4 regions of the Leifsonia xyli subsp. xyli str. CTCB07 genome follow, and region 1 is predicted to be linked to each of the others. Evidence: predicted binding sites of a transcription regulator. Region 1 holds the regulator's gene; each other region holds the start of a gene.
The links. The regulator HrcA, encoded in region 1, represses chaperone genes, less so after heat shock. The targets are predictions, from matches to a motif close to TTNGCACTCGNNNNNNNCGAGTGCNAA.

Region 1 (7,831 bases):
AGATCTCGCCGGCTCCGCCGTTCTCGAGAGCGAGCGCATAGACCGCCGCGAGGTCGTCCACATGCACGGTCGCCCAGTGCTGGGAGCCGTCGCCGATGAGACGGAGCGCCGGAGCAGTGGCCGACCCACGGGGAGCGTCGGCGAGCAGCCGGGCAAGTCCGCCGCCGCGACCGTAGACGATCGAAGGCGCGACGACGATGCCGCGCACGCCGTCCGCGGCGAGGACGAGCGCTTCCGTCGCCCCACGCCAGACGGTCAGTGCGGGTGGCGCGGACGGGGATTCCTCGGCGATGTCCGCGGCGTCGCCGTACGTCCAGATCCCGCCGGTGTGGACGAACGGCTTCCCGCTGCCGGCGAGTCCGGCGAGCACCGCCGGCACCAGGACCGGGTCGGCCTCCTTCGTGGAGGCGAGGTGGACGACGCCGTCGCTGGCGCGGGCGGCGTCCTCGACGAGCGCGGCGTCGGCCGCGTCGCCGACGATGGCGTCCGCGCCCGCCGCGCGCACCGCAGCGGTCTTCGCTTCGTCGCGCACCAGGGCGGTCACCGAGTGGCCCTCCGCGAGGAGACAGGGGAGGACAGAGGAGCCGATGTAGCCGGTCGCGCCGGTGAGGAGAATCTTCATGCCATCGGTCAACGCTGCGGACGGCGCCAGGCATTCCCGCACGGGCGGGCGGCGAACGATCCCGCAAGATGCGCTGGGCGAGCGCGACATCCCGGTGATCTTCGGTCCGATTCTCTCCTCGCGGTCCACAGTGGCGCTGCGCGATCGGGAACCTCGCCAAGCTGACGGCGGCCGGGCATTTCGCGTCGCGATCACGACCGATCATCCGGTCGTCCCCATCAACTCCCTGGTGCATCAGGCCTCGTTCGCGGTGAACGAGGAGCTTCCGCGTCGGCGCGCTCGCCCCGGGCCTGGACGGCGTCGGCCGCGTGACCGCGAGCGCGCCGAGCGCTTCGTCTGATTCGTTCCGGTCGCGAGACACCCGCGGCGGGTTCATGGGAGAATGGCGGCACGATGTCACCACGAGCCCTGAAAGTCCTCGAGCCCGCCGCGACCGACCCGGCGCTCATCCGCAACTTCTGCATCATCGCCCACATCGACCACGGCAAATCGACGCTGGCCGACCGCATGCTCCAGATCACCGGCGTCGTCGCCGAGCGGGACATGCGCGCCCAGTACCTGGACCGCATGGACATCGAGCGCGAGCGCGGCATCACCATCAAGAGCCAGGCGGTCCGGATGCCGTGGGGCTTCGACGGCGACTTCTACGCCCTCAATATGATCGACACCCCGGGCCATGTCGACTTCACCTATGAGGTGTCCCGCTCGCTGGCGGCCTGCGAGGGCGCGATCCTGCTCGTGGACGCGGCCCAGGGCATCGAGGCGCAGACCCTCGCGAACCTGTATCTGGCGCTGGAGAACGACCTCACCGTCATCCCGGTGCTCAACAAGATCGATCTGCCCGCCGCCGATCCGGACAAGTACGCGGCCGAACTCGCCGGCCTCATCGGCGGCAAGCCCGGCGACGTGCTCCGCGTCTCCGGCAAGACCGGCGTGGGTGTGGACGATTTGCTCGACCGGGTGGTCCAGGAGATCCCGGCGCCGGTCGGCGCCGCCGACGCACCGGCGCGCGCCATGATCTTCGACTCCGTGTACGACAGCTACCGCGGCGTAGTGACCTATGTCAGGATGATGGACGGCCGTCTGGGTCCGCGCGAGCGAATCCAGATGATGTCCACCCGAGCCACCCACGAGATCCTCGAGATCGGCGTCTCCTCGCCCGAGCCGACCGCGTCCAAGGGTCTCGCCGTCGGCGAGGTGGGATATTTGATCACCGGTGTGAAGGATGTCCGCCAGTCGAAAGTCGGCGACACCGTGACCTCTGCGGCGAAGCCCGCCGTGGACCCGCTGCCCGGCTACACCGAGCCGAAGCCGATGGTGTTCTCAGGCCTGTACCCGATCGACGGCAGCGACTACCCGGAGCTGCGCGAGGCCCTCGACAAGCTGAAGCTCTCGGACGCCGCCCTCGTCTACGAACCGGAGACCTCGGTCGCGCTCGGGTTCGGTTTCCGCTGCGGCTTCCTCGGGCTCCTGCACCTGGAGATCATCACCGAGCGGCTCTCCCGCGAGTTCGGACTCGACTTGATCACCACCGCACCGAGCGTCATCTACGAGGTGACCACCGAAGACAGGAACGTCATCACGGTCACCAACCCGAGCGAGTACCCGGCGGGCAAAATCGAGCGGGTGGAAGAGCCGATCGTCAAAGCGGCCATCCTGGCGCCGAAGGACTACGTCGGCGTCATCATGGAACTCTGTCAGAGCCGCCGCGGCACCTTCCTCGGCATGGAGTACCTCGGCGAGGACCGCGTCGAGATCCGCTACACCATGCCCCTCGGCGAGATCGTCTTCGACTTCTTCGACAACCTCAAGAGCAGTACCGCCGGGTACGCCTCGCTCGACTACGAGCCGGCCGGTGAGCAGGAGGCCGACCTCGTTAAGGTCGACATCCTCCTCCAGGGCGAGCAAGTGGATGCGTTCAGCGCGATCGTCCACCGCGAGAAGGCGTACGCCTACGGCACGATGATGGCCGGCCGCCTGCGCGAGTTGATCCCGCGGCAGCAATTCGAGGTCCCGATCCAGGCAGCGATCGGCGCCCGGATCATCGCTCGTGAGAACATCCGCGCCATCCGGAAGGACGTTCTCGCGAAGTGCTACGGCGGCGACATCACCCGCAAGCGCAAGCTGCTCGAGAAGCAGAAAGAGGGCAAGAAGCGGATGAAGATGGTCGGTCGCGTCGAGGTGCCGCAGGAAGCGTTCATCGCGGCACTGTCGGGAGAGGTGGGGAAGAAAGGCAAGAAATGAGCTTTGGCCGGCGTCTTATCGAGCGCTGTGCCGGACAGCCCTCGCCCACACCGTGGCCATGCCGCCGCTCCCCGCAGGTTCGCGCTCCGCGCCCGATTGACGCAGGACAGACACGATGCAGCGTTCTCCTCTCTCCGATCAGCCCGTCACGTACGCCGCGGTCGGCGCCACCCAGGCCGCGGATCTGATGTTCTACCCGCCGCGGGGCTACAAACCGCTGGAGCGGCAAGTCCGGCTCGGCAGCGGTGAAGAGCGGTTCGAGTCCGCTGCGAAGGCGCTCATGACGTGGGGAGTGCAACGGGGGAGCGGCATCCAGATCACCGAGGTCGATGAGGGCACCGGCATCCAGTACGAGGGAATCGAATACAACCCCGACGGATCGCCCCGCGGGATGCGGGAGCCCCGGGTGAGCCAGGACGTCTTCGCCGACGGCGGCTCGCCCTTCATCCGCAACGGCATGTCGGCGGTGCTGCGGGTCCAGGTGGGACCATTCCACTTCTCCGCTCCCGTGCGGGTGGTCGCCGTGGTGGACGAACCCAATCGGCGCGGTTTCGCATACGGGACGCTCAAGGGGCATCCGGAAAGCGGAGAAGAGCTCTTCCTGGTGGAGTTCCGCGAAGATGGAACGGTCTGGTTCGTGTTGCGCGCGCTCTCGCGGCCCTCGAACGCGCTCTTCTGGATCGCGTCGCCGCTGCTCGGGGCGATGCAGCGGCGGTTCACCGCCCGCTATCTGCGGTCGCTGCTCCCGGCTCGAGCTGGCTGATGCCGGGTCCGCTTCCGCTCGGGGAGCCGGCGCCGGCCGATGGGGCGATCCCCGACAACGCCGGGGGCGGCTCGGCAGACCGGGACTTCGGCGTCTACCTGCATGTGCCGTTCTGCCGTGTGCGCTGCGGCTACTGCGACTTCAACACGTACACCGCGACCGAAGTGCGCGGTGTCTCCCAGACGGACTACGCGGATCACGCTGTGGCGGAGGTGCGGTTCGCCGCTCGGGCGCTCGGGCGCAGCGGCCTCCCGGCCCGGCCTGTCTCGACCGTCTTCTTCGGCGGCGGCACGCCCACGCTGCTCCCGCCGGAGGCTCTTGGCAGGATGCTCGGCGCCGTGCGCGAGCAATGGGGCTTCGTACCGCAAGCGGAAGTCACGACCGAGGCGAACCCGGACTCGGTGGACGCGGCCGATCTGCTCCGGCTCGCCGCCGCCGGGTTTACTCGGGTCTCCTTCGGGATGCAGTCCGCCGTCCCGCGCGTCCTCGCGACCCTGGAGCGCACCCACGACCCAGAGCGTATCCCCCTCGTGGTCCAGTGGGCGCGGGACGCAGGTTTGCAGGTCAGCCTCGATCTCATCTACGGCACACCCGGGGAGACGCTCGGCGACTGGGAGCGCTCGCTCGACACCGCGCTCTCTTGTGTACCCGACCACCTCTCTGCGTACTCGCTGATCGTCGAACCGGGCACGAAGCTCGCCCGGCAGATCGCAGCGGGGCAGCTCCCGGAGCCTGACGACGATCTTCAGGCCGATATGTACGAACGCGCCGACACCCGGCTGGCCGGTGCGGGCTACGACTGGTACGAGGTCAGTAACTGGGCGAAGGACGACGGCCACCGTTCCCGCCACAACCTCGCCTACTGGCTTGGCCACGACTGGTGGGGCATCGGCCCCGGCGCTCACAGCCATATCGGCGGCGACGGCGGCGGAGTGCGCTGGTGGAACGTGAAGCATCCCGCAGCCTATGCGCAGCGGGTCCTCGCGGGGCAGTCGCCCGCGGCAGGACGGGAGACCCTGGGCGCCGAGACCCAGCGTGTCGAGCGCGTGCTGCTCCGGATGCGCATTCGCGAGGGAATCGCAAGCGCCGAGCTGGAGCCGACCGGCCGTCGCGCCGTGGCCGGACTCATCGCCGATGGTCTGGTGGATGCGAAAGCCGCCCTCGCCGGGACAGTGACGCTGTCTCTGCGGGGGCGGCTGCTGGCTGACGCCGTGGTCCGGCGGCTGCTCGCCGAGGAGTGAAGCGAGCGACGGTCAGCTGACGAACTTGATGGCCATCGGATACGTGTAGTCGGCGCCCTGGTTGGCCTTCATCGCCGCTATGACGCTGAGCACGATGTTCACCACCCAGACCGCGAAGAGGACGATCAGCCCGACACCCACGAAGCTGGTGATCCAGCCCAGCAGATAGCCGATGAAGAGCGTGATCTGGAAGTTCAAAGCCGTCGTGGTGTGTGCGCGCACGAAGGGACCGCGGTCTTTCAGCACGAGATAGCCGACCAGCGCCGGGATCCAGTTGAACAGGATGCCGCCGACATGGACGAGCGTCGCCCAGAGCTTCTCGTCGGCTGGGCTCAAGTGCTGCGAGCTGCCTCCGTACGGCTGCTGGGGCGGCGGGGGCGTTGCGGACATGGGTCTCTCCTCCTACCTAGACGCCCACCGGGTGGTGAACGAGTGACGGGCTAATCATAGGGGGCGCGGGCGAATCTGAGAACAGCAGCGAGAAATCGGCCACTCGGCCGAGCGGACCTCGACCGGGAAGCTGTGTGGTGCCTCATCGCTCTCTCGCGCGGTCGTGGACCTGTCCCCACGCCGAGGAGATATGATTGGCACTCAGGATCAGCGAGTGCTAAGAGACGATCGAGGAGGCGGAGCATGGTCTCGGAACGAAGCCTCGATGTGCTGCGTGCGATCGTGCAGGACTACGTCTCTTCCTGTGAGCCCGTCGGCTCGAAGAGCATTGTCGAACGCCACTCCTTCGGGGTGTCAGCGGCAACGATCCGCAACGACATGGCCTTGCTCGAAGAAGAGGAGCTGATCGCGGCTCCGCACACCTCGTCCGGCCGCATCCCGACCGACAAGGGCTACCGGCTCTTCGTCGACCATCTCGCGGAGGCGCGCCCGCTCTCACCGGCCCAGCGCACGGCGATCGAGATCTTACTGGGGCAGTCGGTGGACCTGGACGATGTTCTCTCGCGCACCGTCCGTCTGCTCTCGCAGCTGACCAATCAGACCGCGATCGTGCAGTATCCCTCCCTGTCGCGCTCGCGCATCCGGCACATCGAACTCGTCTCGCTTGCGCCGCGCCGGCTGCTCAGTGTGCTGATCACCGACTCGGGCGCTGTGGAACAGCGCGTGATCGAGCTGACGGACGAGCTGGCGGAAGCGGACATCGCCGAGATCCGCGGCGCCATCAACGGTGCGGCGGCTGGGCTGTCCCTCGCCGATGCGGCCGTCCGGCTGAGCGAGCTTCCGGATGCGCTCGCAGACCGGGCGCGCGCGCTTGTGGCCCCGGTCGCGAGCGCCCTGCTCGATCAGATCGCCGCGAACCGGCAGGATCGGCTCATGATGGCGGGCGCGGCGAACCTGGTGCGCACCGGCGACGACTTCCCCTCCAGCATCACTCCGGTGCTGGAGGCGATCGAAGAGCAGGTCGTCCTGCTGCGTCTCTTCGACGAGATGGCGCACGACCAGCACAGCGTCGCGGTCAGCATCGGCCGGGAGAACGACGGCTTCGGGCTCACCGAGGCTTCGGTCATGTCCAGCGGCTACAGTTCGGCGGGAGCGGACATCGCCCGCGTCGGACTCATCGGCCCGCTCCGCATGGACTACTCGGGCAATATGGCTGCCGTGCGCGCCGTGGCCCGCTACCTCTCCCGGCTTCTCGGCGACTGAGCCGGGACTGGCGAAAACCGACGACAAGCACACCTACGCGACAAGCATCGACAAGAAGGAAAAGCCTTACGTGGCCGACCACTACGAAGTCCTGGGCGTTGAGCGCAACGCCACCCCCGACGAGATCAAAAAAGCGTATCGCCGCCTCGCGCGTGAGCTGCACCCGGACGTGAACCCGAGCACCGAGGCGCAGGAGCGTTTCAAGCTTGTGACGCACGCCTACGACGTCCTGAGCGACCCGCAGCAGCGGCAGCAGTACGACCGTGGCGGCGCAAGCGGATTCGGCGGAGGCGGCGGGGCCGACTTCTCCGGATTCGGGGACATCTTCGAGACGTTCTTCGGCGGAGGCGGGGCGAGCCGCGGGCCGAGGTCCCGGCGCGAGAGAGGTCAGGACGCGCTGCTGCGGGTGGAGGTGGACCTCGACGAGGTGGTGTTCGGCGCCCATCGCGACCTCGAAGTGGACACCGCCATCGTCTGCGAGACCTGCGACGGCTCCTGCTGCCAGCCGGGGACCGCGCCCGTCCCCTGCGACATCTGCCACGGAACCGGCAGCATCCAGCGCTCGGTCCGATCCTTGCTTGGCAATGTGATGACGTCGAGCCCGTGCGGTTCCTGCCGCGGGTACGGCACCGTCATCGCGACACCGTGCGTCACCTGCCAGGGCCAGGGCCGGGTGCGCGCCCGCCGCACAGTGCCGGTGGACATCCCCGCCGGTGTGGATACGGGCCTGCGCCTTCAAATGCCGGGCTCGGGTGAAGCCGGTCCTGCGGGCGGCCCGAATGGCGATCTGTATCTGGAGATCAAGGTCAAGCACCATGACGTCTTCAGTCGTGACGGCGACGATCTGCTCTGCACGCTGGAAGTGTCGATGGCGGACGCCATTCTCGGCGCCGCGGCGACCATCAAGGCGCTCGACGGCGATATCCGGCTGGAACTCAAACCGGGAACCCAGAGCGCGGACATCGTCAGTGTGAAGGACCGCGGCATCACCCATCTGCGTTGCAGCGGCCGCGGCGACCTGCGCGTCGGCATCCAAGTGGTCACCCCGACCAAACTCGACCACAGGGAGAAGGAGCTGATCAAGAAGTTCGCGGAGAGCCACAAGGCCAGCGAACCGTCGCTGGCGCGTTTCCAGCAGGGTCTGTTCGCGAAGCTGCGCGATCGGTTCCTGAACGTCTAGCATGGCCTCCCTGTACCTCTGCGAGGACCTCGACGCCGCCATCGGCGATCGGCTGACGCTCACCGGGCCTGAGGCCAGGCACGCGGTCACGGTGAACCGCACGCGGCCGGGTGAGCGCATCCTGATCG
Region 2 (7,831 bases), 740 kb from region 1:
GACCCAGGAAGTCGAATACGAACGGGTCTTTGGCCAGGCTCTGCGCCTGAGCGGCGTCGGCAGACTCAAGCTGGGCCTGAAAATTGGCCGGTGCAGCTCCGAGCCGGGACCTCAGCTGGTTCATGATCTGGTGCTCGAGCACAGCACGGGTCCAGGTGTTCGCGGCGGCCTCAGCGGCGTACCACTCGCGGTCGTCGTTGTCTTTGAGCTTGTCGAGGAGAAGCCGCACGTGGCCCCACCCGATTTGTGCCACAGCCTGTGGCACTATTTCCGGACGCGCTGCGGCGAAGGCGCGCATGTACAGAAGGTTACGGCGGTTGAAGCCGGTGGTCTCGGGGAACTCGACACGGAGATCCTCGGCGAGACGGAAACGATCTGAGCGCCCCAGCCGGCCTTCTGCTGGTGCTCAAGAATGGTCTTGCCGATCGACCAGTAAAGAGTGACCATCTCGTTCTGCACGGCTTGGTGAGCACGCCGTTGCGCTGAACGCACACGGGCCTTGAGATCGGAGAACATGGTCGTACCCATCGGGGTTCTCCAACTCGCTCGCTGCCATATTCAAAGCGTACAGAGGCTGATCCGAGGATCTCGGCCCTCGTCCTGGGTGAAGCCGAGCTCTACCTTAATCTGTTGCACGATGGCGATATTGTTCGGGTCACCGGGATGACTGGTGCGACCGCCGCCACATTCGACCCCGCCGCGTTCGAACCCAAGGTGACCAATCAAGCCCTTCGGCGGCAGTTTCCCCACCGCACAAGAACTGTCCGGTAACGATCGTTACCAATACAAGGCTCCATCGAACCGGGCGGAACCGCGAAATCAAAGGCCTTGGTGTAACGATTTCCGTGTACGCGCCAATGTTACGTACTCCAGGGTTTCCGAGTGAATAATCACCCTCTGGTGCCGTCTGATTCTTGACCCCTTCGGCACTCTTGGGGGCACCATTCTGTCGACTGTGTCGATGGATTCGTGTCTGCTGCGGGCGCGCCTGGCCCAGTCGTCTGACGGTGGCTTCTTCGACGGCTTCGTTGCGTTAGTTGTGTGCTACCGCTGGGCGTCCCCCGACCCGTCAAGGGCGTTCCTGAACGGTCCTCGTTGCGCATGCTTCGTGAGCGCTCGGCGCACGCATAGGCGATCCTGTTACCATGCATGCGTGCGCACACGACTGCCTGCGTTCCTCAACGCGCTTCTCGCCGGACTCATCCTGATGGGATCCATGGCGCCCACCGCATCTCCCCCTGCGAGCCCAGTCTTGGCAGCGACCCCGACGACCTCGACGGTCGCCGCGGGCGACCGTCGAGACGTGACGGAACCGAGCGCCCCCGACACGGTGTGCGCCACCGTGACCGCGCGGCTTTCCATGCCCGGCGGGAAGGCGAGCGACGCGGGTGAGGCATCGCCGCCCGACACCGCGCGCATCCAGCACGCGCTCGATGCGTGCGCGCAGAAAGGGACGGACGTCGTCGCCGTGCGTCTGAGCCCAACGCCGGATGCGGCGGCTTTCCTGAGTGGGCCACTGACCGTGCGCGAGGGGGAGGTGCTGCTGGTGGACGCGGGAGTTGTCCTCTATGCATCGCGCAATCCCGCCGACTACCAGGTCGACGACCACCCGGCCTGCGGCACCATCTCCAAGAAGGGCGGCGGATGTGCGCCCTTCGTCACTCTCGCGGGTGCGCACAGCGGCATCGAGTCGGTCCCTGCGGCCGACAGGTCGCAGGGGCGCATCGACGGCCGCGGCGGGAGCACGATGCTGGGCGCGGCGCGGAGCTGGTGGGGTCTCGCGGCTGCCGCGAAGGGCCACGGGACGCAAAACGTGCCGCGGCTCATTCAGGCACGCGGGGTCGACGACGTCGTACTGCACGATGTCGACCTCGTCGACGCGCCGGGATTCCACGTCTCGTATCAGAACGGCGACGGCCTGACCGTGTGGGGTGTGCGCATCCAGACGCCGGCGGCCGCCCGCAATACCGACGGCATCGACCCCGCCGGTGCGCAGGACGTGACGATCGCCGACTCGTGGATCATGGACGGTGACGACGGCATCGCGATCAAGGCTCTTTCTGCTCCCTCCGCCCATATCTCCGTCATCCGGGACCATTTCTTCGGAACCCACGGGATCTCGATCGGCAGCGAGACGGAGGCGGGGGTCAGCGACGTGTTCGTGTCGGACGTCACGGTCAGCGGCACGGATGCGTTCGGCAACGTCAGCGCCTCATCGGCGGGCATCCGGATCAAGAGCTCGCCCAAGGCGGGCGGCCTCGTGCAGCAGGTGACGTATCGGAACGTGTGCGTCGACGCCGTCAAGGCGCCGATCCAGTTCGATCCGAACTACGCGAACAGGACGGGCTCGACGGTGCCGTGGTTCACCGACATCGTGATCGACGGGTTCCGGTCGTCGAACTCGCCGACCAACGCCGAGAGCATGCTCAAGGGACTCGACGAAGCGCATCCGCTCGCCCTGACGATGTCGAACGCCGTCGTGGACGCGCGTCACGTGACGGTCGCACTCGCGACCATCTCGGCATCCGGAGTGACGTTCGGGGGCTTGCCGCTTGCCGTCAACCGGCCCGGCGTGGACGTGACGATAACTCCGGGGCAGCCGAACGCGCCCACCTGCACCTTACCGACCTATCCCGCCCCCTGACACTCGCAGCCTGCTGTGCCCTCGTCATGCCGCTCGGGTCCGCAACCACGTCGTTCCCCTTCACCGGCGCTCTTAGGGTTGCCAAGCGTTAGGCGGTCGAGGGCGTCCGTGGTGCGCTTGGTGGCGTCGCTGAAGGACCAAAAGAACCTCGGTAGCCCCATTATGATCGCTATGCCGAGATCCCCGAACGCGAGGTACAGTGCGCCCCGCACAGTTGAGTTCGTGTGGACTGACCGGTCGTGGCGTTTCGTCTCAGGTGCGGGAAGGATGCTTCGGCCGCGTACTGTGCCGGCGTGTAGGCATGGTCGACGCCGTCGATGGGGGAAGGGTATGGCTGACGTAGCCGGTCACGAGCAGCTCGCGCTCCTGGGCTGTGAGCAGGAAGCACACGGTTGACGTCGACCTGTCGCGCATCTCACCCGGTGGCGTCCTGATCGCCGCAGGCTGGGATTGACTGTCCGCTTAGCACTCTCCATGGGTGAGTGCTAATATGGGGTTCGGGTCAGGCGGCCCCCGCGTGACCCTTCGTTCGCATCGCGAAAGGAGATAGATCATGTCAAATTCGTTCGATGTTTTGAGCCAGCTCGACCGCTTCGCGTCTAGCGTGTTCGACACGGCCCGGTCGCCCCGGGTGATGCCGGTCGACCTTTTCCGCGAAGGTGATCAGTACGTTCTCAGTGCTGATCTTCCGGGTATTGATCCTGATTCCGTTGACCTTGATGTTGATGGTCAGTTGCTCACGATTCGGGCGGAGCGTCTCGCACCGTCGAGTGAGAACGTCAAGTGGCTTGTGCATGAGCGACCGTATGGTTCGTATATGCGCCAGTTCACTCTCGGTGACGGTGTGGATGTGGAGAAGATCACGGCTAATTATGAGCACGGTGTTCTCTCGGTCATCGTTCCGATGGCTGAGCGTGCCAAGCCGCGGAAGATTCAGATCGGCTCGGCGCGAGGGCGGAAGGAGGTCGGCGCATGACCACGATCATCAGCCCGGATCCTCACCGCAAGACCAGCCGGGTGCCGGATCACTCGAGGATACGGCTGCCGCGAATCCCGCTCCGATTCGGGCCCAGGGAACCCACTCATCCGTCCTTCTCCGGATGGCCTTTCAATCGCCACGGAGGCCCACCCGCACAAGCGGTGTAAAAAAGTTCCACAGGAGACGCATCATGGTAATGGCCTGCACCCTTCCGGGGTGCAGGCCATTACCATGCCGGTTCCACGAGCTCCTCCGCCACAGGTCAAGGTCACCAATGAACGTTATTGGAGAATCGCTTGAGCGCCAGCCTGGTGCCGCGGAAGAAGTCTTGGTCCCCCGGCATGAGGTCGCCTGGGCCCGCGTAGGGGCTCACATCGTTCCAGTGCTGCCACAGCGTCCAGGCGGAGCGTGAAGCCTTCTTCGTCATTTTCAAGGAGTCCAGGAGTACGACGATCGCGGCGAGGGAGCTAGGGTTCAACCCCGCGACGTGCGCGCAATGGGTTCGCAAGGCGGGCCTGGCTAGTCACGGCTACACCGGCGGCGGCATGAGCGCGCACCCATGCAAGGACGAGTACCTGGAGCTGCGGAGCAGCGGGCTCTCGCGCCGCGAAGCGGTGGGACGAGTCGGAATCAGCCCGAACACGGGATACCTCTGGGACAGTCGAACGGGCGACGCATTTATCCAGATGGTCGCGTGGTCGATTACAAAGACAGGGTGCCTGTCGTTGTTGATCCTGTTCAGCGGGCGTCGATGCGTTCGCTCGAAGCCGCACTCCACCCACGATTCCTCTCCCTGCAGGAGCGTGAGCTGATCCGGGACCTGACCAGGGCCGGCCTTTCGTTGTGTCGGGTCGCGGCCAAGCTTGGTCGCTCGGTGTCGACGATCAGTCGAGAGATTCGCCGGAATCAGCTTCCTGGAGAGGGCGGCTACCATCCATACGTGGCGCATCGGAAAGCGGCCAGCCGCCGACCGCGACCGAAAGCCACGAGGCTGGTCCGCAATCCGCAGCTGCGCAGTTACGTTCAACGGAAGCTGACGCTACGTTGGTCGCCGGAGCAGATCAGCCGGTCGCTGATCCGCGAGTTCCCCGGCGATGCGGAGATGCGCGTGGCGCACGAGACGATCTATCAAGCCTTCTACGTGCAGGGCCGTGGACAACTCCGCCGCGAGCTCACGATGGTGCTGCGGACCGGCCGGGCCAAGCGGAAACCGCATCGTTCTGGCGCCGCTCGCAGACATCGTTTCGCGGATCCGATGGTAATGATCTCCGACCGTCCCGCCGAAATCGAGGACCGCGCCGTTCCCGGACATTGGGAAGGCGACCTCATCATCGGCGGACACCGCAACAGCGCCATCGGCACCCTCGTGGAACGCTCCACCCGGTTCGTGATGCTGATCCATCTCCCCATCGATCGCACCGCAGAATCCGTCCGGGACGGACTGATCAGCGCCGTCAAGACACTCCCACGCGAACTCCGTCGCTCGATCACCTGGGACCAGGGCTCGGAAATGGCAGCTCACAAGTCGTTCACGATAGCCACCGACATCCCGGTCTACTTCTGCGACCCCGCGAGTCCCTGGCAACGCGGCAGCAACGAGAACACCAACGGACTCCTTCGCCAATACTTCCCCAAGGGAAAGGGAACAGACCTCGCCCGATTCACCGCAACCGACCTGACGAACGTCGCCCACGAGCTCAACACCCGCCCACGCAAAACGCTCGGCTGGGAAACCCCAGCCGAACGCCTCGCTAAACTACTCGCCAGCTAATCGTCGTGTTGCAACAACCACTGGAATCCGCTCGAAGGGCAACCCCTTCTCTGTGTTCATCGGAGTTGTGCTGATGCTGGTGATCGTCGGAGTGGTCGCGATCGGTCTCAACCTCTTCGCTTTGCCGGCGTTCGTGAACATAGCGTTCATCGTGACTTTGTCGATGGTGGCGGCAGGGTACGGAGTAGTGGGGATTCATCGCATTGAGAGAGGTCGGAGGAACGAAAATGACGTGGCTTTCTAAGGCAGGAGCGTCACTCACCTTGGGGTTCGTTATCACCATGTTTTTTCCGTGGCGAGCCTGGTCTGGGTCATGTTCACGACACATCCGGGAGATCCTCGGCAGTACGGGTTCTTCGGAGCCCTCTTCTTCGAGGCGAGGGAGAAACCGACAGGAGCCCTGGATCTGGGCGTCGGTTTGGAGAACGCCGTCCCGCTCATCGTCGCATTCGCGCTGCTGTCGCTTTTCGCGTTCGCGGTCATGCTGGCTCTGGCTCGGCTAAGCGGGAGCGCAAGAAGGTCCTCATGGCGACGCAGAGTGAGTGAGACGGGTGAGACCCTCCGAATCGAGGATCTCACTTTGCGGCTGGTCGTAGGGAGGTTTGTCCGAAGTGGCAGATGGTTTCTGGCCGCCATTGCGGGCTTGGCTGTTTCCTGTCTGCTCCTGGCGGTCACGGCCGGCAGCGGCTTCGTAGACCTGGCAGTGTTCTTTACGGGTTCGGTGGCCTGCTGGGAAGCTTCACCGTTCACGAAACGGCCCATGCCTATGGGCTGCGACGGACACCAGGCGTGCGAAGAGTGGGCTGTCGTCTTCGCTGTTTCCGATTCTCGCTGGCTCCTCAAGGGGTCATGCGGGGGTGGCAGATCGCCGTGGTGGCTCTGACGGGAACGCTCGTCGCCGTCGGCGCCGGACTCGCTGCGATCGTTCCGTCGCAGGGTTTTCACTGCTGGTACCTGTGCCACGCTGTTTTCCTCCTGCCGGTGTTCGGTGATGGCCGGAGCGTCATCGTGGGAGCCCGGGCCTGGTCGGCCCGGATCGTCCTGTGACAGCCGTGGCTGACAGCCTGCCAGCTGACGGACTCCCCCGCGGGTGTGACAGGCTTGGGGACCATGACCCTCCGAATGGTGGCTTGTTGCCGTTACTTCCGCGGGTTTACGGGCCGGTTCACCTCGTTTGGGGCTGGTTGGGATCGGTTGGTCTCGGGGTGTTTGTGGGCAAAGTGTGGGCAGGGGGGTGTGGGGTTGGCGGGGTTGGTGGCCCGGTAGACAATGTGAATGTTGCGGTCGTGGGCTTTGGAGCAAAGTTTCCTCGCCACAGTGGCGGAGCAGTCCGCGCGAGTTCGGCGATGAACGAGAGGACATTCAGAATGCTGAGCAGTCATCCAAGAGTCATGAAATGGTTGGTAGCGGCAGCGGCTGTAGTAGCACTTGCGGGGGCGAACTCCGTTGTGGCGGTTCCCGCGCAGGCGGTTCCGACGATGAGGGTCTGCGGAACGAAGAAGTGCGTGACAGTTCCCACAAGCAAGTACTGCCCGACCAGCAAGTCTGGGTGCGGTCATGTGGTCTTCGTACCCTGGAAGTAGACGAGTCCATGGGATTCGTGTTCGCCGTCTATCGGTTGCGTCGTTTTGAACGGACGACCCTATCTCATCAGTGGGAGACTTCCGAGGCCGACCGCTGCGCAGGCTAATGCGATCTCTCAGTGTGCGGCGTCGATAGGTCTCAACGTGGCTTCTGCTTCGGCTGGAGGGCCGATAGGGTGGGCTTTGGCAGGCGTTGTATTGACCATTTGGGGGTGTGCATCTGTATGAACGGCAAGAGTGGTTGGGTGGCAGCCCTGGTGATTGCGGGCCTGTGGGTGATCTTCACGATTTCGACGTGGACTACGCCTTCGTCGTGGGCGTTCAGGATCGGTTCCCCTGTCATGGCAGTCGGATTCGCAATCGCAGGATTCCTGCAATACTGCCGCCAACGACACACGCCTTGACGCCCCCGGCTCAGCGTTGCCGAGTCGGCCATGCTGGTTGGTTCGGTGGGTGTGATATGCAGGCTGGTTGGTTGTGGTCGAATGTCACACCGTAGGCCGGGTGGTGGTGCCAGGGGTGGGGATTTGGTGGCTTTCGGTGCTTTGCGATTGCTCATTCCTGGCGGTCCGAATGCCAGCAGCGGCCTGCGTTCCCCGTGCTCATAGTCGATTTAGACCGCTGATCCTCGGCCTTGTGGGCGGATTGTGGTATTTTTCACGTATGGTGGGCCTTTTGCGGGAACGTCATCCGCCTGGGGGTCTCGCTGAGCGAGGCCTTCAGTGCTTTACGGGGTCAAGGCTTTAAGGTGTCCACACGTAATACGAGTGGAGGAAGGGGCGTGCGAGGTCGCTGAGCTTCGCCACTTCCCGCGTTGGTCGCTGATGGGCGTTCTGGACGAACCTCTTGCGGAG
Region 3 (7,831 bases), 530 kb from region 1:
GCTGCGATCAGCCTGCCGGAGGCGCGGTTCACCCTGGTCCGGCTCGGGCTCGCGATCTACGGCCTCAGCCCTTTCGGCGCCGCCTCCGCCACCGAGCTCGGGCTGCGCCCCGCGCTGACGCTGCGGGCGCGCGTCGCCGCCGTCCGCCGCGTTCCCGCCGGGAAGGGCGTTTCCTACGACTACACGTACCGCACCGAACGCGAGACGACGCTCGCGCTTGTGCCCGTCGGCTACGGCGACGGCCTTCCGCGTCACGCGTCCAACCTCGGCCCGGTGTCGATCGGCGGCGAGCGTTTCCGCGTCTCCGGGCGCATCGCGATGGACCAGTTCGTCGTGGATGTCGGCGACGCGCCGGTGGCCGTCGGCGATGAGGTCGTTCTGTTCGGCGATCCGGCCCGCGGCGTCCCCGGTGCGGACGACTGGGCGGCGGCCGCCGAAACGATCAACTACGAGATCGTCACGCGCCTGGGCGGACGGCTCCGCCGCACCTTCCGCGGCGGCCCGGCGTGAGCGGTCGTGTGCGGGGCCCTCGCGTCGTCCCTACCAGCGCGGCCATGCACGAGCTCGGTCGTGAACTCGCCGGGACGCTGCGTGCGGGCGACCTCGTCGTGCTCACCGGGCCGCTCGGCGCCGGCAAGACGACCCTCACCCGCGGCCTCGGTGAGGGCCTGGGCGTGCGCGGGCCGGTGACGAGCCCCACTTTCGTGCTCGCCCGAACCCACCCGAGCCTCGTCGGCGGCGCGCCGCTCGTGCATGTCGACGCCTACCGGCTCGGCAGCGCCCTGGAACTGGACGATCTCGACCTCGACTTCGTCCACTCGATCGTGGTGGTCGAGTGGGGGAGCGGGATGCTGGACGGTGTGGCCGAGTCGTGGCTGGAGGTCGTCATCGAGCGGCCCACCGGCGCGCGCGCGGCCGCGCCGGGCGGCGGCGACCCCGCGCTGGACGCCGACGAACCGCGCACCGTCACCCTGACCGGATTCGGTCCGCGCTGGTCCGATCCCGCCTAGGCTGGTCCTATGCTCCTCGCCATCGACACCTCCGCCGGCACGAGCGTCGCGGTGGTCGATCGGGACGGCGGCGTGCTCGCCGACGTCATGGAGACCGACACCAGGCGGCACGCCGAGGTCATCGGCGTTCTCGTCTCGGCTGCGCTGGACGCCGCGGGCGTCGCTCCGGCCGCGCTCTCCGGCGTCGTCGCCGGCATGGGGCCCGGGCCGTTCACCGGCCTCCGGGTCGGCATCGCCGCGGCTCAAGCGTTCGCCTTCGGCCTCGGCCGGCCGCTCCTCCCCGTCGTCAGCCACGACGCGGTGGCCTTCGAGCGGTACGGCGCCGGTCACGAGGGACCGCTGCTCGTGGTCACCGACGCGCGCCGCCGCGAGCGCTACTGGACGGCGTATTCCGGCGTGGAGGCGTCCGGGCTCCCGGTGCGCTTCGACGGCCCGGGGCTCGACAAACCCGACGCGCTCCCTCATCCCGGGGTCTCGCGGTTCGACGCCGAGGCCGTCTCGGCCGGCCGTCTCGGCACGCTGGCGGAGCTGCGCTTCGCCGCCGGTCTCCCCTTCGACGCCGATGAGCCCCTCTATCTCCGCTCGCCCGATGTCACCCCGTCCGCGGTCCTGAAGCGGGTGACCGCGTGACCTGGCAGCTGCGTCGCGCCGGTGCGGAGGATGTGCCGGCGATCATGGAGGTGGAGCGCGGCATCTTCGTCTCCGATGCGTGGTCCGAGTACACCATGCTCGCGGAGGTGACCGGCGAGCACAGGCACTACCTCGTCGCCTTCCCGCCCGGTGAGCCCGCCCGCATCGACGCCTACGCTGGGCTGCTCGCGCCGCGCGGCTCGGGCGAGGGCGACATCCAGACTGTCGCGGTGGCGCCCCACGCCCGCCGGCGCGGCCTCGGCCGCACGCTCCTGCTGGCCCTGGTCGGCGAGGCGCGGAAGCGCGGCGCACGCGAGGTGTTCCTCAAGGTCCGGGCCGACAATCCCGGCGCGCGATCCCTCTATCGTCAGCTCGGCTTCGAGGAGATGGGCGTGTGTCCGCAGTACTACCAGCCGGACGGGGTGGACGCCATCGTGATGCGGCTGACCGTCCCGAGCACGGAGACCACCCCGGCATGAACCGCACAGCATCGACGGAGGAGGGCCCTCTCGTCCTCGGCATCGAGACGTCCTGCGACGAGACCGGCATCGGCATCGTCCGCGGCACCACGATGCTCGCCAATGTGATCGCCTCCTCGATGGAGGAGCACGCGCGCTACGGCGGGGTCGTGCCCGAGGTCGCGGCCCGCGCCCACCTCGAAGCGCTGACCCCGGCGCTCCGGACCGCTGTGGCCGACGCTGGCATCGACCTGGCCGCCGTGGACGCCGTGGCCGTGACGAGCGGACCGGGTCTCTCCGGGGCGCTCATGGTCGGCGTCGGCGCTGCGAAGGCGCTCGCGCTCTCCCTCGGCAAACCGCTGTACGCCGTGAACCACCTCGTCGGCCATGTCGGCGCCGATCTGCTGGACGCGGACGGCGGGCCCGGGCATCCCGTGGAGCTGCCGACTGTCGCGTTGCTGGTCTCCGGCGGGCACACCTCGCTGCTGCTCGTGCGCGACCTCGTCTCCGATGTCGAGCTGCTGGGCGAGACGATCGACGACGCGGCGGGGGAGGCGTTCGACAAGGTCGCCCGCCTCCTGGGTCTGCCCTACCCGGGTGGACCGCAGATCGACCGCGTCGCCGCCGCGGGCGATCCCCGCGCCATCCGGTTTCCACGCGGGCTCACGAAGCCGCAGGACCTCGAACGGCACCGCTACGACTTCTCCTTCTCGGGGGTGAAGACCGCCGTCGCGCGCTGGGTCGAGAAGCGGCAGGACGCCGGAGAGGAGGTCCCTGTCGCCGACGTCGCCGCGTCTTTCCGCGAGGCGGTGGCGGATGTGCTGCTCACGAAGGCCATCGCCGCGTGCCTCGACCATGGCGTCCCCCGCCTGCTGCTCGGCGGCGGCGTCGTGGCCAACGCGCGTGTGCGGCAGCTCGCGGCGGAGCGGGCCGCGGCAGCGGGGGTGGAGCTGCGCATCCCCGCGCTCTCGCTCTGCACCGACAACGGCGCGATGATCGCCGCCCTCGGCGCGCAGCTCATCATGGCCGGGCATGAGCCGAGCGGGCTTGGTTTCGGGGCCGACTCGACGCTGCCGGTCACCGATGTCCACGTGGTTTGAGACGCTGGCCCAGATGCGCGTTGACCCAGACGCGCCGGGCGGTCCGTTGACACACCGGTGCTGCACTGCGAGCATTGATGTGTACAGCATTTTCTCAGCTAGACGTTAGACGCAAGGAGATGGGCAACCATGACCGACCCGAACGCACCCGCCGGACCGACCGAGCCCGGCGTGACCGAGGGGGCCGTCCCGCCCGCCGCGGCTCCGCCGGCCCCGCCGGTCCCCCCGGCCGGCGCGCCGGTCTCGCCGCCGGCTCCGGGCTACCCGCAGCAGCCGTACGGCCAGCCCGCCCCCGGCTACGCGCAGCCCTACGGCGCGCCCGCCGCCAAATCGCCGATCCTCAGCATCCTGTCGCTCGTCGGCGGCATCGGCGGCATCGTGCTCACGTTCGCCTGGGGCGTCGGAGCCCTGTTCGGGGTCGCCGGGATCGTGCTCGGTTTCCTCGGCCGCAGCAAGGAGCCCCAGGCTCGCGGCTTCTGGCTGACGGGCATCATCCTGGGCTTCGTTTCGGTGTTTATCGCGATCATCTTCTGGATCACCCTCGCCCTCTTCTTCGCGAGCATATCGGCCAGCTACAGCACGTACTGAGCCCCGGCCAGCGGGTGTTCAGAGCCGCTCGGCCAGCAGCGCTGTGTGTCGCCCGGCGATCCTGGTGAGGACCAGGGTCGCCGAGCGTTCGCCCGCGAGTCCGAGCCGCTTCCGGAGCGCGGCGGGGTCCACGTCCACGCCGCGCTTCTTGATTTCGAGGGTCCCGATCTCCCGCTTCCGGAGCGCGCGTTTGAGGTCGCGTTCCGCGTAGGGCAGCTGCTCCCGGATGCGGAACCCGGCGGCGAACGGGGTCTCGTGCCGCGCGTCGCCGGTGATGTAGGCGATGCCCTCGGCGAGCATCCGGCCGCCCAGGTTCCGCGCCACGTCCCCGATGAGTCGGGCTCGGATGACCGCGCCGTCCGGTTCGTAGAGGTACTCGCTCAGGTCGCCCGTCTCGGCGTCCTCGCTATCGGCCGCCGCGGTCAGTTCGTGTGTCTTACCGCCGCGCAGCACGAGCGCCGCTCGCCGGATGCCGGGGCGGGCCAGCGCGCCGAACCACAGTCCCAGCTCGACCGCCTGGCCGTCGGCGGACACCCACTGCGCCTCTGCCGCCGAGGGGATGCGGTCGCGATCGAACCCCGGTCCGAGTTTCAGCCCGACCGGGCGCACGGTCGCCAGTTCGTACGCGAACCCCAGCGACGGCGTGTAGTCGCCGGGGTCTGTCAGTCGTTCGGTCTGCGTGTGCCCGGCCGTCCGCCGGGCGGGGTCGAGGTAGACCGCGCCGGCGCCGCGCAGGTCGGCGTCTTCGGCGCGGCCGTGCTGAACGGTTGCGGACGGGAAGGGAGCTAAGTTGAAAGCGGCGATGGCGGCGGTCACCTCGTCGGCCTCGACCGCCGTGACCTCGATCTCCAAGCCCGCGATCGCGAGAGCGTCGCCGCCAATCCCGCAGCCGAGGTCTGCCACCGTGTCGAGGCCCGCCGCGCGGAACCGTCCGGCGTGCTGAGCCGCGACCGGCAGACGGGTCGCCTGCTCCAGCCCGGCTTCGGTGAACAGCATCCTGTCTGCGAACTCGCCGAATTTGGCCGCGGCCTTCCGGCGCAGCTTCCCCTGCGTCAGCACGGCCGCGACGAGCCCGGGGGAGTGGCCGGCTCTGCGGAGGGCGGTGACCGTCCGTAGCACGTTCTCCTCGGACCGGGCGGGTGGGAGGGCATCAAGCAGCCGCAGCCCTTCGGCGCTCAGCAGCTCGACGAGTTCGGACCGGTCCATAGCCCTTACGCTACCGTTTGGCACTTACGTTGCGTGACTGCTAACCCACCCTCTAGACTCGTCGTTAGCACTCTCATCATGAGGTTGCTAACCCAAGCCTTATGTACAAGAAAGAGGTCAACCGTGTCGGTCTCCATCAAGCCGCTCGAAGATCGCATCGTCATCAAGCAGGTCGAGGCTGAGCAGACCACTGCCTCCGGTCTGGTCATCCCCGACACCGCCAAGGAGAAGCCACAGGAAGGCGTGGTCGAGGCTGTGGGCCCCGGCCGCATCGACGACAACGGCAACCGCGTTCCGCTCGATGTCGCTGTCGGCGACAAGGTGATATACTCCAAGTACGGCGGAACCGAGGTCAAGTTCGGTGGCCAGGACTACCTCGTCCTCTCGGCTCGCGACGTTCTCGCGGTCGTCGTGCGCTGACGTTCGTCTCTCGTCGCGAAGGCCCGGATGCTCCGCGTATCCGGGCCTTCGCCGTCCCCGGGACAATGCCTATTTGCTTGTTGACGCGGACGATCTCTCTGAACATTCGTCATGAAGCCGACAACTGGCTTGGGGCTTCGACCGACATTGTCAACGGGTGAGCGCAGTTGGTGTCGGACTTCTCATATCAGCAGCGCATTGGTCCCTGGCGCTTTTCTTGCTAGCCGAATTGGGCATGATCTGCTTCGACAACGAAAGACATAGCAGAGTACTTCAGAGTGAAGTCCACTGAAGTGACAAGTGCCATTGATGCTGCCGGGCCCATACCGGTGAATGTAGAGGGATGGAACGACATCGCCTGGAGTCAGGACTCCTCTCAGCCTTCGTGAGCGTTAGAAGATCAAGCTGGCTAGGGCTGTATTTGTCGAATTCCTCAGCGCTCAGATACTGACAGCCGCCCAGCCCGAGGGCGGCGACAGCGTCCTCAGCGCGTTCCGCGAAAGGCAGACCAAGCGATACCGTTCCGGCCGCACCCACCACCGTGATCCCGTCCACCGCATCCACCGGAACCGTGACATCGATCCCCGCCAGCGTCACGTCATCGCATTCTCGCCGATGCTCTTCGTCGCTGTAAGCTAGAGCCGCCGGCAGGCCGCGCTGGGCAGCGCGACGATCGGGTGAGCTGGGACTGCGACCCGGAATCTTCGCCCAGCTTCTGACGTTACGATGAGACATCCACTCTCGCGCAGCACGGAATAGGGGTGAAATGGATCAGGCGGATCCGTTCGGCTTCATCGGTTTGACCTACGACGATGTCATGCTCCTTCCCGGGCACACCGACGTCATCCCGAGCGAGGCGGACACGTCGACGTTCTTGACCAGGCGGGTCCGCATGGCCTCCCCCCTGCTGTCCAGCGCGATGGACACGGTGACCGAGGCGCGGATGGGCGTGGCGATGGCGCGTCACGGCGGCATCGGCATCATCCACCGCAATCTCTCGATCGACGATCAGGCGACCCAGGTCGACAAGGTTAAACGCTCCGAGTCGGGCATGATCACCAACCCTGTGACTATCACCCCCGAGGCGACGGTCGAGGAGGTCGACCAGCTCTGCGGCCAGTTCCGCGTCTCCGGCCTCCCCGTCGTGGAGGGCGATGGCACGCTCGTGGGCATCGTCACCAATCGCGACATGCGGTTCGTGTCGCCGTCCGAACGCGCGACCGCTCTGGTGCGCGAGGTGATGACCCGCCAGCCGCTGATCACCGCGCCGGTGGGCATCGACCCGGACGCTGCGGTCGCTATCTTCGCCGAGCGCAAGATCGAGAAGCTCCCGCTTGTGGACGCCGACGGCAAGCTCCGCGGCCTCATCACCGTCAAAGACTTCGACAAGAGCGAGAAGTACCCCAACGCCACCAAGGACGACGATGGCCGCCTGCGCATCGGCGCTGCGATCGGCTTCTTCGGCGATGCGTGGGAACGCGCTATGACCCTCGTCGACGCCGATGTGGACGTGATCGTGGTGGACACGGCGAATGGCGACTCCGCCGGGGTGCTCGACATGGTCCGCCGGCTCAAGAGCGAGCCGCGAGCCGCGCACGTCGATGTCATCGGCGGCAATGTGGCGACCCGTTCGGGGGCGCAAGCCCTCGTGGACGCGGGGGCGGATGCGATCAAGGTCGGCGTCGGCCCCGGCTCCATCTGCACCACCCGCGTGGTTGCGGGGGTCGGCGTCCCGCAGGTGACAGCGGTCTATGAGGCGTCGAGGGCGGCACGAGAGGCCGGTGTCCCGGTCATCGCAGACGGCGGGCTCCAGTACTCGGGGGACATCGCGAAGGCCCTCGTGGCCGGCGCGGACAGTGTGATGCTCGGCTCCCTGCTGGCGGGAACCTCCGAGTCCCCGGGCGATCTGGTCTTCGTTGGCGGCAAGCAGTTCAAGAACTACCGCGGGATGGGGTCTCTCGGTGCGTTGCAGACGCGCGGCAAGAAGACCTCGTACTCGCGCGATCGCTACTTCCAGGCGGACGTACCGGGCGACGAGCAGCTGATCGCCGAGGGCATCGAGGGGCAGGTCCCGTTCCGCGGTCCGCTCGGCGCGGTCGCCTACCAGCTGGTCGGCGGCCTGCGGCAGTCGATGTTCTACGTCGGCGCGCGCAGCATCCCGGAGCTCAAGGAGCGCGGCCGGTTCGTCCGCATCACCGCGGCCGGGCTGAAAGAGTCGCACCCGCACGACATTCAGATGGTCGTGGAGGCCCCGAACTACCGGCGCTGACACCGCGTGCGTCCAGAGGTCGCCGTTCCCGTCCCGGGAGCGGCGGCCTCTACGCTGGTGGGATGCGGACATCGTATCCCCTGAAGTGCCTGACACACGTCCTCATCGCCCTGGCGACCGTCGTCGCGCTCATCGTCGTCGGCTTCCTCG
Region 4 (7,831 bases), 350 kb from region 1:
ACTCCCGTCCGGAAGGATCGCCGCGTGGCTCTGCTCGCTCCGCCCGTCACGGACCATCCGGCCTACCGTCCGTATCGCGACGTTGTGGCCGCGGTCCGCCGGCTCAGCCCGCACTTCTACTCGCGTGAGCCTTGCTTGCGACGACTTCGCCACATTCGGCGCCGAACGCCTCGACCAGCGCGTCAAGCTGCTCTTCCCGCTCGACGACGGCAGCTTCTGCGACCTGGGCTCCGGCGATTGGCACCAGCGGTGGCGCGCTCTGCCCGAGCACCGCCGCAACCCGTTCCGCACGTACACCGTCCGAGACATCGATCAGCGTACATGTCGCCTCGACATCGACTTCGTCGTGCATGCCGAGCTGGGCGAGGGCGCGAGCGGTCCCGCCTCGCGCTGGCTGGCCGCGGCCGGTCCCGGCTCCGAACTCGTCGTCATCGGCCCGGACGCCCGCAGCCCCCAGAGCGGTGTCGGCATCGACTGGCGGCCTCGGGACGCCGGAGACCTCCTGCTCGCGGGGGACGAGACCGCCGCCCCGGCCATCGCCTCCATCCTGGAGACACTGCCGGAGGGGCGCCGCGCACACGCGTTCATCGAAGTCCCGGCCGCCGCCGACGCCCTGGCGCTCGATCTGCCCCAGGGTGCCGCCGCGACCTGGCTGAGCCGGCAGGGCGGCGAGCACGGGTGCGAGCTGACACCCGCCGTGACCGCGTGGCTGGCCGGGCATCCCGAGGTCGTCGCCGCGGCCGCCGCCCCCCGCGGCCGCCGGCAGCGCCTGGCCGCTGTCGATGTGGACGCGAGATCCTCTGGGAGCATCCCGAGAACGGCGCCGGCGGTTTCTACGCCTGGATCGCGGGCGAGTCGGCCGTGGTGAAGACGCTGCGCCGGCTGCTCGTGCGCGGGTATGGGATCGACCGCGGCCGGGTGGCCTTCATGGGCTATTGGCGGCACGGTCGTGCCGAGCGCACCGAGTAGCGGCCTGCTCCCGGCTCACTTGTCTCGGTGCTCTCCCTTGTCTTGGCGCTCGGTGCCCCGGAACGTCTCCGGGTAGTTCGAGAGCCCGGTCCAATGGCTCACCGGCCAGCTGACCACGAAAGCCCGGCCCACGACATCCGAGAGCGGGACGAAACCCTTGCCCGGATCGTTCATGTGGTAGCGCGAGTCCGCCGAGTTGTAGCGGTTGTCGCCCATGACCCAGACCTCGCCTTTGGGCACGGTGACGTCGAACGGTTTCGCAGAGACCGCCAGCTGCCCGGCCGGCAGGAGCACGTACGGTTCCCTCAGCGGGACGCCGTTGACCGACATCTGTCCGAGCGCGTTGCAGCAGGTGATGTTGTCGAAGGGCAGGCCGATGATCCGTTTCACGAGATGCTGGTCGCTGTCGGACGCCCCCAGCCCGACGAAGTCGAGGATGCCCCCCACTCCCTGCTGGAGCAGGTTCTGCTGAGGCTGGGGCGCGGCCGCGGGGAGCCATCCCCCCGGGTCCTTGAACACGATCACATCCCCGCGTTGCAACCCGAACACACTCGGCTGCAACTCGTTGACGATGATGCGGTCGTTGATCTGGAGCGTGTTCTCCATGGAACCTGAGGGAATGTAGAAAGAACGCGCGACGAACGTCTTGATGAGGAAGGACACGAGGACCGCCACCACGAAGATGACGACGACATCCCGCAGGAGCGTTTTCCACCCGGATCTCCGCGCGGCGCGGCGTGGGTTCGGGTTTTCTGCCGTCTCGGTCACAATCGTTCACCGTAGCGTGCCGCGGCTGGGAGGCGCATCAAGACAGGCCGTATCCTCCCGGCATGGCCCGCGGGGGAGCCGGGGGCAGGACCCGCCCCCGCTCTGGTCTCTGTGCGTACGATGCGCCTGTGAACGGCGCGCAGACAGACCCGCAGCCGGTTCCGGGGCGTGGTCGCTGGAACGCCTGGAGGGGTACGGTGCAGGCATGACCGAACTCACGGAGCTCGTCGGCGTGTGGATGCGCCGCCAGCGCTGGTACTCCACCAAAAGCGTTGAGCCGAGGTTGCGTCTGCTGGCGTCGTTCGAGGTGCAGCCGGGCGTGGATGCCATCGCCGGTGTCCGTATCCTCACCCACCTCTTCTGCGACAATGCCCCGCGCGTCCCGCGCGTCTACCAGGTCCCGCTCGTCGCCCGCGCCCGCCGCGACGGCGATCCGGCCGCGTTCGTGGGTGAAACCGGGGGCTGTCACCTCTATGACGGCCCGGCTGAGGACGCTTACGTCGGGGCCCTCACCGCGCTCATGTCGGGCGCGGGCCGGGCCGGTGGCGGCGAAGCCTCCGCGCAGGGCCGCAGCATGGGCAGCGACGTGCGGGTCGTTTCCTCCCGCCTGCTGTCCGGAGAGCAGTCCAACACCTCCATCGTCGCCGAGCTCGCGGGCGGCGGACAGGCCCTCGTGAAGGTTTTCCGTGTCCTCCAGGCGGGCGAGAACCCCGACATCTCCACCCTCGCCGCCCTCACCCGCGAAGGCTCCGTGTACACACCCGCCCTGTTCGGCTGGCTGACCGGTTCGTGGCCCGCGCCGGACGGCGGACGGGCCTGCGGCGAGTTCGCTCTCGTTCAGGACTTCGTTCCCGGGGTGGAGGACGGCTGGGAGCTCGCCCTCCGCGCAGCCGAGCGCGGCGAGGACTTCGCCGGGCAGGCTTTCGCTCTCGGCGCCGACACGGCCGAGCTGCACCGTCTCCTCGCCGTCGCGTTCCCCACCCGCCCCGCCGATCGCCGGGATGTGGCTGAGGCTCTCGACGGCATGTTCCGCTGTCTCGCCGTCACCGCCGCCGCCGTCCCCGCCGTCGAGGAGCTGCGGCCCGGGATCGCCGCCGTCTATGAGGAGGCCGCGACCGCGGCGATCCCCACCCTCCAGCGCATCCACGGTGACCTGCACCTCGGCCAGGCGCTGCGCTCGCCGGAGCGCGGCTGGCAGTTCATCGACTTCGAGGGCGAACCCCTGCGGCCCCTCGCCGAGCGCGCCCGGCTGGACGCCACCCTGCGGGACATTGCGGGGATGCTCCGCAGCTTCGACTATGTGGCCGGGTCGCTGGCGCGCCGGGAACCGCCGATCGACGCCGCTGCGTGGGCGGTGCGCGCGCGGGAGGCGTACCTCGACGGCTATGCGTCGGTGGCGGGCGAAGAGTTTTCCGCCCACCGGCGACTGCTCGGCGCGTTCGAGCTGGACAAGGCGGTCTATGAGATCGCGTATGAGGCGCGGCACCGGCCGGCGTGGGCGCCCATCCCGCTGGAGGCGGTGGAGCGGCTGCTGGCGGCGCGTGTCCCCTAATCCAGAACGCTGAGGAAGCGTTCAGGGTCCACCGTCTTGCGGTGTCCCTCCTTGCTGCCTTCCGGTATGCCGCCCACGTAGAGCCAGCCGAGCAGCCGCTCATTTCGGGCCAGCCCGTGCATCCGGTGGACCGCTTTCGACCGGGCGTGCCGCCCGGTGCGCCAGATCACGCCCCAGCCGGCGTCATGGAGCAGCAGACTCAGCAGGTGGGCGACGCCTGAGGCCACGGCGTCCTGCTCCCAGCCGGGGACTTTCTCGCTCTTCGTCCGCACCGAGACGATCGCGAGCAGGAGCGGCGAGCGCAGCGGCTTAGCGGCGAGCTTGTCGCCCGCCCGTCCGCTCAGCTTCGCATCCTCGGCGAACGCCCGGCCGAGCCGCACGCGCGCCTCGCCACGCAGCTCGATGACCCGCCACGGGCGCAGCGCCGTGTGGTCCGCGACGCGCCCCGCTGCGGCGACGAGCGGCAGCAGCTCCTCGTGGGCCGGCGCATCCGGGGTCACGCGGGAGTGGGATCGGCGCGCCGCGACCCGCGAGACGAGGTCGCTCATTCGTCCTCTGGCTGGAAGTCCAGCGAGATCGAGTTCATGCAGTAGCGGTCGCCGGTCGGGGTTCTGAAGCCGTCCGGGAAGACGTGGCCGAGGTGGGAGCCGCAGTTCGCGCAGCGGACCTCGGTGCGCGTTATCCCGAGACGGGTGTCCTCGAGCAGTTCGACCGCTTCCGGGCGGACAGATTCGTAGAAGCTCGGCCAGCCGCAGCCGCTGTCGAACTTCGTGCCCGATCGGAAGAGCTCGGCCCCGCACGCGGCACAGGCGTACACCCCGGCGCGGCTCTCGTCGAGCAGTTCGCCGGTCCACGGCTGTTCGGTTCCAGCCTGGCGCAGCACGCCGTACTGTTCGGGTGTGAGCTCGCGGCGCCACTCCTCGTCGGACTTGGCGATCTGGTACTCGCCCTTGCCAGCGTCCATCGCAGCATCCTCTCGTCTCTCCTCACCCTAAACGGCGCGGCCGCACCCGCCTCTCCGTTTCGCCCGGCTCCGCTGTTTCGCCGCGCGCCACCGGCCAACACACAGGAGGCGACCCCTAGGATGTTTCGTGAGTGCGAGAAAGAGGAACCAGCGGGCGACGGCGAGGGGAGGCGGTGCGTGTGGCCGACGCAGCAGACGACCACCGGAACGGGCCGAAGCCGGAGGGGCTCACCGGCAGGGAAACCGACATCCTCGCGTTCGAGCGTCAATGGTCGCGGCACGCCGGCGCCAAAGAGCAGGCTATTCGCGAGGAGTTCGGCATCTCGGCGGCACGGTACTACCAGATTCTCGGAGCGCTGATCGACCGGCCCGAGGCGCTCCGTCACGATCCCATGCTTGTCAAGCGCCTGCTCCGGCTGCGGGAGACCCGCTCGGCCGTGCGGCAGGCCCGGACGCTCCCGCACCACGACTGAGACCACGAGGAACCAGCGCTAGATGGCACAGAAATATTCGACAGACCGGTTCGATGAGATCCCGGACGACCTGCAGCGCGTCGGCGCGCACCGCGCACCGCAGCCGAAGAGACGTCGCTGGATCGCGGTCGGCTGGGCGGCCCTCGCTACCCTCGCGCTCGTCGGCGCCGGTATCCTCTACCTCTCGGTCGTCAGCGGCTCCATCTCCTTCAGCGGTTCGTCCCGCTCCGCCAACGCCTCGCCGATCCTCAGCGCGACCCCCACACCGACGATCGTCCCGACGGTGGACCCGGCTCTGACTGTCAACATCCTCAATGGCACATCGATCTCGGGGCTGGCCGGCCGGGTGGATGAGAAGCTGGCCGCCGCCGGCTGGACGGTCGGGGCCGTTGCGAACGCCTCCCGCACCGATCTGAAGCAGACGATCGTGTACTATTCCGACCCGGCCAACCAGGCCTCGGCTCTCGGGGCCGCCCGGTCCTTGACGGGGGCGACTATCCAGGAGACGCAGGACTTCGCTCAGACCGGGGCGCAGCTCACGGTGGTCGTCGGCAGCGACTACACCGGCTGAACCCACCCCGCCGATTGTTTCCGGCAGGTTTAACTTCGGCGGATTCTGTAACGGATTCACAAAGATTCTCCCCATTGCCGGCATTGTCAAGCATTAGTATCGGGGTCAAACGTGCGGCGCTGGACCGCACGAGCGACACAGCAATGGGAGTGATGCATGGCGAACGGAACCGTGAAGTGGTTCAACGCTGAAAAAGGCTACGGATTCATCACTGTCGACAGTAACGTCGACGGTGGGGAGCAGAACGTCACCGTTCACCAGGACGTTTTCGTTCACTACTCTGCAATTGACATGAACGGCTACAAGGTCCTCGAAGAGGGCCAGCAGGTGGAGTTCGAGGTCGGCACGGGCAGCAAAGGACCGCAGGCCGAATCGGTTCGCCCTCTGTAGCGAGCAGCGATCGGCAAGACGAGAGAGCGCCGCCCTCCGGGGCGGCGCTCTTGCTTTCTGGGCCCGGCCCGCCAGGAACGGCAAGCTGACCCCGCGATCTCCTCCGTTTCCCGCGCTGCCCGGTCTTCCGCCCCGGAAATCCTCCTTTTGCGATGCGTGGCGGACTCGCCTTGCACTCCACCGCGACGAGTGCCAGAATCGCTTTAGCACTCCGCCTTACCGAGTGCTAACAAACCGAATCTTTCGCAGACGTCCGGGAGGGACGAGAAACACATGGCAAAGATCATTGCTTTTGACGAGGACGCGCGTCGCGGTCTCGAGCGCGGCCTCAACATCCTGGCTGACACGGTCAAGGTGACGTTGGGCCCGGGCGGGTGCAACGTCGTCCTCGAGAAGAAGTGGGGAGCGCCGACCATCACCAACGACGGCGTCTCCATCGCGAAGGAGATCGAACTCGACGACCCCTACGAGAAGATCGGCGCGGAGCTGGTCAAAGAGGTCGCGAAGAAGACCGACGATGTCGCCGGCGACGGAACCACCACCGCCACCGTGCTCGCTCAGGCGCTCGTCAAGGAGGGTCTGCGCAACGTCGCGGCCGGCGCCGACCCGATCTCGCTGAAGCGCGGTATCGAGAAGGCTGTCGAGGCCGTCACCGCCGAGCTGGTCGGCAACGCCAAGGAGGTCGAGAGCAAGGCGCAGATCGCGGCCACCGCCTCCATCTCCGCCGGGGACACCACCATCGGGGACATCATCGCCGAGGCGATCGACAAGGTCGGCAAGGAGGGCGTCGTCACCGTCGAGGAGTCGAACACCTTCGGCACCGAGCTGGAGCTGACCGAGGGCATGCGCTTCGACAAGGGCTTCCTGTCGCAGTACTTCGTCACCGACCAGGACCGCCAGGAGGCGGTGTTCGAGGATGCTTACATCCTCATCGCCAACCAGAAGATCTCCTCGATCAAAGACCTGCTCCCGATCGTGGACAAGGTGATCCAGGCCAACAAGCAGCTCCTCATCATCGCTGAGGACGTCGACGGCGAGGCGCTGGCGACCCTGATCGTCAACAAGATCCGCGGCATCTTCAAGTCCGTCGCCGTCAAGGCTCCGGGCTTCGGTGACCGCCGCAAGGCCATGCTGCAGGACATCGCGATCCTCACCGGTGGCCAGGTCATCTCCGAGGAGGTCGGCCTCAAGCTGGAGAACGTCACCCTCGACCTGCTCGGCAAGGCCCGCAAGGTCGTCATCACCAAGGACGAGACCACCATCGTCGAAGGTGCGGGCGACCCCGACCAGATCGCCGGCCGCGTGGCCCAGATCCGTGGCGAGATCGACAACTCCGACTCCGACTACGACCGCGAGAAGCTCCAGGAGCGTCTCGCCAAGCTCGCTGGTGGCGTCGCCGTCATCAAGGCGGGTGCGGCCACCGAGGTCGAGCTCAAGGAGCGCAAGCACCGCATCGAGGACGCCGTCCGCAACGCGAAGGCCGCTGTCGAAGAGGGCATCGTGGCCGGTGGGGGCGTCGCCCTCATTCAGGCCGGCAAGCTCGCCTTCGAGAAGCTGTCGCTCGAGGGTGACGAGGCCACCGGCGCCAACATCGTCAAGGTCGCCATCGAAGCCCCGATGAAGCAGATCGCGATCAACGCAGGCATGGAGCCGGGCGTCGTCGTGGCCCGTGTCCGCGAGCTCCCGCTCGGCCACGGTCTCAACGCGGCCACCGGCGAATACGTCGACATGCTCATCGCGGGCATCAACGACCCGGTGAAGGTCACCCGCTCGGCGCTGCAGAACGCCGCCTCCATCGCGGGCCTGTTCCTCACCACCGAGGCTGTCGTGGCCGACAAGCCGGAGAAGGCCGCCCCTGTCGCGGCCGAACCGGGTGCGGGCATGGACTTCTAAGTCCGGCGCAGCCGCAGACGACGGAAGGGCGTCTCCCCGCGGGGAGACGCCCTTCCGTCGTTCCGCGCCCGGGACCTCTTGTCCGGGAGTTCCTCCCGGGTTTCCCTCCCCGGTTTCCCTCGTCCCCGGATGCCCCGCGACGCGAGGGGACCCACGCGCGCCGGCGGTTCGTCCCGGCCGGGTCCGTGCGCTGGCGACCGGCTCTCTAGGTGTAGTTCCTTGGGAGGTTGTGAACGGCTGGGTTAGCGAAG

Region 2: a site for HrcA is predicted at 3,107-3,133, ahead of LXX_RS03815 (Hsp20/alpha crystallin family protein). Genes of this name have one in related genera too.
Region 3: a site for HrcA is predicted at 5,010-5,036, ahead of groES (co-chaperone GroES). Genes of this name have one in related genera too.
Region 4: a site for HrcA is predicted at 5,891-5,917, ahead of groL (chaperonin GroEL). Genes of this name have one in related genera too.

The regions. Positions count from the first base shown of each region.
Region 1 covers NC_006087.1:1,519,087-1,526,917, reverse strand. The annotation lists gene LXX_RS07305 (NAD-dependent epimerase/dehydratase family protein) at 1-622, opposite strand, end outside; gene LXX_RS16755 (hypothetical protein) at 621-962, shown strand; gene lepA (translation elongation factor 4) at 1,016-2,866, shown strand; gene LXX_RS07290 (DUF1990 family protein) at 2,982-3,629, shown strand; gene hemW (radical SAM family heme chaperone HemW) at 3,629-4,870, shown strand; gene LXX_RS07280 (DUF4870 domain-containing protein) at 4,883-5,260, opposite strand; gene hrcA (heat-inducible transcriptional repressor HrcA) at 5,504-6,523, shown strand; gene dnaJ (molecular chaperone DnaJ) at 6,594-7,703, shown strand; gene LXX_RS07265 (16S rRNA (uracil(1498)-N(3))-methyltransferase) at 7,705-7,831, shown strand, end outside.
Region 2 covers NC_006087.1:776,995-784,825, forward strand. The annotation lists gene LXX_RS13460 (PDDEXK nuclease domain-containing protein) at 1-124, opposite strand, end outside; partial or broken gene LXX_RS15385 (DUF1016 N-terminal domain-containing protein) at 167-528, opposite strand; gene LXX_RS03805 (glycoside hydrolase family 28 protein) at 1,253-2,644, shown strand; gene LXX_RS03815 (Hsp20/alpha crystallin family protein) at 3,198-3,620, shown strand; gene LXX_RS14160 (hypothetical protein) at 3,892-4,050, opposite strand; gene LXX_RS03825 (IS30-like element ISLxx5 family transposase) at 4,183-5,394, shown strand; gene LXX_RS03835 (hypothetical protein) at 5,687-6,277, shown strand; gene LXX_RS03840 (hypothetical protein) at 6,268-6,441, shown strand.
Region 3 covers NC_006087.1:2,049,190-2,057,020, reverse strand. The annotation lists gene alr (alanine racemase) at 1-510, shown strand, start outside; gene tsaE (tRNA (adenosine(37)-N6)-threonylcarbamoyltransferase complex ATPase subunit type 1 TsaE) at 555-1,010, shown strand; gene tsaB (tRNA (adenosine(37)-N6)-threonylcarbamoyltransferase complex dimerization subunit type 1 TsaB) at 1,020-1,640, shown strand; gene rimI (ribosomal protein S18-alanine N-acetyltransferase) at 1,637-2,119, shown strand; gene tsaD (tRNA (adenosine(37)-N6)-threonylcarbamoyltransferase complex transferase subunit TsaD) at 2,116-3,198, shown strand; gene LXX_RS09785 (DUF4190 domain-containing protein) at 3,328-3,786, shown strand; gene LXX_RS09780 (THUMP-like domain-containing protein) at 3,805-4,992, opposite strand; gene groES (co-chaperone GroES) at 5,116-5,412, shown strand; gene guaB (IMP dehydrogenase) at 6,179-7,681, shown strand; gene LXX_RS09765 (alpha/beta hydrolase) at 7,744-7,831, shown strand, end outside.
Region 4 covers NC_006087.1:1,866,670-1,874,500, reverse strand. The annotation lists gene LXX_RS08900 (siderophore-interacting protein) at 125-868, shown strand; gene LXX_RS16850 (SIP domain-containing protein) at 862-969, shown strand; gene lepB (signal peptidase I) at 985-1,737, opposite strand; gene LXX_RS08890 (maltokinase N-terminal cap-like domain-containing protein) at 1,943-3,289, shown strand; gene LXX_RS08885 (nitroreductase family protein) at 3,286-3,837, opposite strand; gene msrB (peptide-methionine (R)-S-oxide reductase MsrB) at 3,834-4,253, opposite strand; gene LXX_RS08875 (DUF3263 domain-containing protein) at 4,427-4,726, shown strand; gene LXX_RS08870 (LytR C-terminal domain-containing protein) at 4,749-5,297, shown strand; gene LXX_RS08865 (cold-shock protein) at 5,454-5,687, shown strand; gene groL (chaperonin GroEL) at 5,961-7,580, shown strand.